DNA from 2 places in the Lentilactobacillus hilgardii genome. Region 1 is predicted to be linked to the other one. Evidence: riboswitches for the same ligand, from Rfam matches in the RefSeq annotation. Region 1 holds a riboswitch; the other holds the start of a gene.

Evidence for each region. A riboswitch is a leader RNA that binds a small molecule or an ion and turns the genes downstream of it on or off. The one in region 1 is predicted to bind thiamine pyrophosphate.
Region 2: linked by a shared signal. The riboswitch ahead of GQR93_RS03865 (thiaminase II/PqqC family protein) and the one ahead of GQR93_RS07850 (LLM class flavin-dependent oxidoreductase) in region 1 are both predicted to bind thiamine pyrophosphate.

Annotation. Positions count from the first base shown of each region.
Region 1 is NZ_CP047121.1:1,681,120-1,684,301, forward strand. It holds gene GQR93_RS07845 (TenA family protein) at 1-205, opposite strand, end outside; gene GQR93_RS07850 (LLM class flavin-dependent oxidoreductase) at 208-1,530, opposite strand; TPP riboswitch at 1,702-1,794, opposite strand; gene GQR93_RS07855 (nucleotidyltransferase family protein) at 1,888-2,457, shown strand; gene GQR93_RS07860 (DUF2975 domain-containing protein) at 2,947-3,182, shown strand, end outside.
Region 2 is NZ_CP047121.1:849,154-852,335, forward strand. It holds gene GQR93_RS03855 (SDR family NAD(P)-dependent oxidoreductase) at 1-62, opposite strand, end outside; gene GQR93_RS15255 (AbrB/MazE/SpoVT family DNA-binding domain-containing protein) at 259-420, opposite strand; gene GQR93_RS03860 (hypothetical protein) at 757-1,167, shown strand; TPP riboswitch at 1,222-1,312, shown strand; gene GQR93_RS03865 (thiaminase II/PqqC family protein) at 1,395-2,108, shown strand; gene GQR93_RS03870 (hypothetical protein) at 2,535-3,074, shown strand.

The DNA of each region.
Region 1 (3,182 bases):
GTTGATCTTCAATTGTTTTGCTTTTAGTAATTAATTGGGTCTGAACAATTGTTTCAGCGTCCGCATATCGTAAATCCTGTTGAATATAGTAGTTCAAAACATCAGGAGATAGTCGATTGCTGATAACATCCTGGATAAAAGAATTTTGTTTATTTGCTTCCAAATAAGGTTGTGCATCTTTAATTAAAGACTGAGAAAATGACATTTTTAATCCCCCCGAGTGATCTTAGCAGTTGGAACTGGCAAACCTAAATTATCACGTAAAGTATGACCGGTATAATCTTTTCTGAATAACCCTCTTTTTTGCAGGATTGGGACGACGTAATGAATAAAATCGGCCAATGATTCTGGATAAGTCGGCGCCATGATATTAAATCCATCGGCTGCACCGCTTTCAAACCAATTTTGCATCATATCCGCTACTTCTTCCGGACTTCCCACAACTGTTGCGTGTCCGCCTCCAGCAGCTAAACGTTGAAAAAGTTGTCTGGCAGTTGGCTTTTCAGTGTCAATAATCCGCTTGATAACCTCATAACGTCCTTTAGGGCCTGAAAATTCCGAAATATCAGGTAATTCTGGGACCGGAGCATCCAAATCCCATCGTTTAACATCCTGGCCCAAAAAATCACCAAGTTGGGCAACTGAATCATCAAGGGGCAGAAGCTCATCCAATTCGGACTGCCTTCGTTGCGCTTCTTCATGAGTACTCCCAACATAGGGAACCAGCCCTGGCAGGATAGCCGGTATTCCGGATGAGCGTTTAAACTCAGCCGCACGTTTTTTGATATCTTGATAATAAGCTTGTGACTCACGAATATCCCAGGCAACCGAATAAATAGCTTCGGCATATTTTGCACCAAGATTTTTACCTTGGTGTGAAGCGCCTGCTTGAAAAATGACAGGTCTTCCTTGTGGTCCTGAAGGAATGTTAAGCGGGCCTTTAACATCAAAAAAGTCACCATGATGGTTAATCTCATGAATCAGGGATGAATCTAACCAACGATCGTGTTCGGCATCATTGATAATTGCACTAGCAGGAAATGAATCCCAAAGCTCGATCATGGTATGAATAAATTCATCGGCACGCAGGTAACGGTCAGCATGATTTGGCAACTTTGACAAGCCATGATTTTGGGCTTCTTCATCAAACATCGACGTAATCACGTTTACGCCCGCTCGACCATGACTGATATGGTCAAGACTACAAATTAATCGGACCATATTATACGGATCATACAGCGTCGACGAGATAGTTGGCACAAGACCAATATGATGTGTCTTTCGAGCCATTGCAGTGACACAGGTAATTGGTTCCAAAAAATAAGAAACGCCTCCGTAATAACCACCCATAATCGATTGACCATCTGCAAAAAAGATGGTGTCAAACTTCCCGCCTTCTGCTAACTGTGCAAGCTTCTCAAAATAGTCAATTTGACCAACTTGACTAACAGTAGATCCGGAGCGTCGCCAAGCAGCGCCATGATGACCTGAACTAAATAACAACGCACCTAAATGCATTTGTCTACTCATAATGTTATTTCCCTCCAATTTAGATTTAAACAAGTAAATCAGAAATCCGTTAACGTCTGTCATGATCACCTCGCTATTCATCTTGTTGGGGGGCATTATCGCATTACGAGCATTAAAAAAGTCCACTTTCAAAAAAACAAAAAGTGGACTTTCAGTCGTTTACTCATCAAAAAATGCTGAAAATGGTCTCCCTTCGGCAGTACTAACTGCATCAGGTTCCATGGGTTTGTCTCAGCTTAGTTAAAAGCACCCCAGACCACAAAATGATATTTAATTTTTCGTACATATTCATTTAAAGGGAGATTATAATAAATGTCAAGATTAATTGTGGCCAAGAATACATAAGGAGGCTTCCAGATGCTCAACAAAACAGATAAACGTCTAGTCGTTCAAATCATTAAAAAGTCCCCGGATTTAATGAACATTTTGAAAGTAATTGCACAACTGAACCTACCACAAGGCGCACTTGCGGCTGGAAGTATCCGAAATACCGTCTGGCAAGTGTTAAGCCATCAGCCTATAGAACTGATTAATGACGTTGATGTTGTCTATTTCGACCCACAACGACCAAGGAATGATGACCAAATAATACAAGCATCTTTAATTAAAAGGATGCCTGATTACCAGTGGCAAGTAAAAAATGAAGCTTACATGCATTATTACGATTTTAAGGACGCCTCAAAATTCACGTCTATAGAGGATGCAATTTCACACTTTGTCGAAACACCAACGTGTATTGGTGCATACCTTAAGGGCAACGACATTGAAATCATTGCACCTTACGGCCTGACAGATTTAATTCAATTAAAGTGTCGGCCAATTCCGATGTTTCAAAATAACAAAACGTGCTTATCCATTTATCAAAATCGTATTCAAAGAAAGAATTGGAAGAAGCGATGGCCAAATTTGGCAATTATTAATAGTTAGCCGAAGTACATGCGTTTAAAAACATGTGCTTTTTATTTGTACTTTATTAAAAACAAAAAGCAATTTTTTTAAACATAATGACTCATTATTCAATCTTTTACGATCTCTTATTTACCCAAGTCAATTAATTATCCGCAATTCAAGGATAGATAAATAATGATGCCAATTTAACGGCATCATTTCTTTTTACTATAATCATTTTGTTAACTACCCTATGCCTAGGATTTCGTTAGTTCAAAATAATGGCGACTATCTTTCGATTTATCAAAAAATCTCTTCTAGTATAGGAAATGAATTAAACCAATCTTATTTTTGCTCTCCTCAAATTCATAACTAAGAATATATATAACAAGCTGACATTGATCTCATATTCTTTATTGAAAATATTAATAATAATTGATAAGCGATATACAGTCATCGAAAAATAGGCATTGATTATCGTTTTTCGATAATTTATAATCAAAGCACAGAAAAGAGGAGATGCTTCACATGCCAAAACTTTTAAATCGCGCATTACTTGTCGTGTCATTTCTGGCACAAATATCATTTGTTATTTCTTGGATTGGTTTCTGCATCCCGGTGTATTTTATCTATCAGGCCTTAAAGGGTAACGTTGTATCTAACATTCTGGATAATAACGATTTTCAGGTGATCTCAAATCATGCCCACGTTTCGCTCACAGACATCAACCACTTTCCGGCGTACATATACACTGCCTTAGTGTC
Region 2 (3,182 bases), 830 kb from region 1:
GCTTTACCCATACCACCGGCAGCACCGGTAATCAGTGCCGTTACAGTTGATAGATGAGCCATGTTAGGTCATCCCTTTCTGATAATAGTGATTGTTATTTCACCCTTAGCATACACGTACAGTTGGCTGTTGGCATGGGATTGACTTGGCAATTCTTATTTTGAGAAGTTTACCGGAATTCAAAAAGAGGCGCTGAAATTTCCAGCTCCTCCCAATTAAAGATCTAATGTAATTCTGTATCAAAAACTCAAGAAATGGTTATTCCTGGTAATCATCGGGTGTCTTTTCGATAATAATCTGACCCTGTTCATCGGTCCGAAAAGTCACCTGATCACCAGCTTGGAGAAAATCTGTCTCGCGTAATTCCGCGGACATTGATACTCGACCATTGTTAGAAACTATCTGTACATGTTTTGACATAATAATTCCTCCTTGTAGTCTATGATGTTGTGAACAGCAGTTACATTAAAAGTTTACATGATGTAACTTGTTCATTATTCTAGCATAAGGCGGATTAAGTAGCAATTGATTCATCTTTAATGAATTTTGACGGCGAATACTATGATTCAATGACAATGATAGAAAAAATATTTTTTAACTGTTGGTAAATTTAAACCTGATTTTGCTGGAAAACTGTCAATATTCACCTCCCAATTGTAAAAGATTGTAAAAATCAAAAATTGATGCGCCATTTATGGATTATTGAAGTATAATTCGATTATAAACAAATAATTATTGTTTAGGGGGGTATCAGAATTGAAATTTAGACGATCATTTTTTGCAGTAACGTTGGCAACTTTTGCTGGTGTGGGTGTTTTTGCTGGCTTTAATCAAAGCACTATTGCGGCCAGTTGGCATCGAGGCACACCTAAAGCATTACGTGGAAGTTGGACACACAAGGATAAGGCACCATTGGGATCGGATGCAATAACCGTGACCAGGAACAAGCTTGATTGGGCGAGCAGCGGGATGCAGGCCCATAATATCAGAAATCCCCGGTGGAAGTATCTCGGGAATCGTAAGTATGTGATTGATGGCTATGAAACCTTTCATCCATATACGAAGAAAGGTTTCCATGAAAAAACAGTTCTGGGGCGTCGGGGTCATCATTTGGTTATGTATCGATCTGTGCATTCAAAGTCTGGGACATATTTTCATAGAAGCTAATAAGTGTATCTGATTGTCACCAATTAACTGCTATAAATAAACGAAATAAATATCATTCGTGGTCTAGGGTGCCTTTAATGGCTGAGAAATACCCATGGAACCTGCTGCAGTTAGTACTGTCGAAGGAAGATCGAGTAATTAGCATTACCAGTCCGCTTGAAATGACAAGTGGGCTTTTCTTTTGTCACGACTGGTTCCCCAAACCAGGAATTTTAGGAGGAATCAGTATGTCATTATCTGAAGAAATGATCAAAGAAGCCCGACCATATTTGGTTGCCAGCGAGAAGCATCCTTTTGTTCAGGGCATTATTACCGGGAAATTAACGCCAGCCCAATTACGTTATTATGATGAGCAGGACATCGCATTTGAATACAATGAGGTAGCGGTCATTAGTGCGTTAATCAACAACAGTACAACTACAGACCAAGCTTTGCTGTTTCAAAAACGATTGTCTTTGCAGCTGACGATGTTGCGTGATTGGTTAAAACGGGAACCCAACGACATGACGCATGATTGGGCAAGCCTTAAGCAGATAAAGATTCAGCCGATCAACCAACTTTATCGGCAGCACATGGTCGGTACCATTGCTACCAATGGTGTGCTGCAGATCCTGCCATCGTTTGCGGCGGGTGAGTGGCTTTATATTGAGTTGGGCAAATATATGCAGAATCAAGCCCGGGTGAATGACGAACCGTTTCACAGTTTTTTGACACTTGCCAACCAGGACTTTCTTGGACCGGACGGCTTTATTGAACGCTTCTTCAATATTATCGATCAAGAGGCGAAAACAGCGTCACCTCAGGAACAGAACCAAGCCAAGGATACTTTTCTTAAAAGCTGTTTATTGGAATGGTATTTTTGGGATGCGGCTTATAAGCAGACAACTTGGGATGATTGGCGGACAGTGGCACCTGAGGGACAGGATCAACCGAATTTGTAAATTGGGATTTTGATAGATAGGCCATGATTGAAGGGGAACCTATGGAATCTTTTGTCGCCATATTGATCGATTGACAGGGCAAACATTTCAAGCTCAAGCGCTTGCTTAAAATGACACTTGTATGTATGATTTGGCTGTAAAAGCGGACTGGTGAATCCGGCAGCTAAGTGCGAAAAGCTGAAATGCTGGTCATTCAGGGACTTTTACGTTGCTAAGATTTTTAATTAAATTGGGTACTCAACTCAGATGCGGTAACCCCCCTCAAGCTACATTTGAGACAATACAACGGATCCCCATGCCGGGTTGTGGCATGGGGATCTATTGTTTTTAAGATGTTTCAAAAAATTGAAAATTCACTTTAAAGAAGAAGTATAATTAGTTTTGAAATATGTGGATTAGTTTATAGTAACCATTGAATGATCAATTATGGGGAAAGAAGATAGTGTTAAATTGAAGATTAGTCGAGAATTATTTGTAGGAATGGCGTGTTTTGTAGGCGGAATGGCCTTGTTCACTTATAAACCATCAGAAGTTCAAGCTAAAAAAGTTTATTATACAAATCCTAAGGCATTAAGGGCACATACTTGGTATGGTCATACGAATGCATATAGCGGGAAATGGCTCTATGAAAGAATTCATTTTTCTAAACATACGGTTTATTTCGCCAATAAGATTCATAAAGACGACAAATGGAAAGTAAGCCACATTCCGGCAAAAAGATATGTCATTAGTAAATCTCATGGGTGGTACTTCTTTGGAGCGAAAGCATCAGATGATATTACGACTGTACAGATTAATCGTAGAAAATTGGGTGGTTCCAACCGGCTAGTTCTTAGCGTTTTTGATCAATCCAATGATAAGGGTGGGTATCAGGAACAAGCTCCTTATAAAGTATGGGACTACACAACGAGCCTCGGAACTGCTAAGGGTTGGTATCATAAGATAAATACAGTTCCTTCCATGTAATTATAAGCGTGTAAAGCAAAACATGGTTAAAAGCAATGGATAGCTTCCGGCGGGATTAACCAAGTGAGTTATCAGGATACACATGCCACACTTTTCAACCATTCAAAC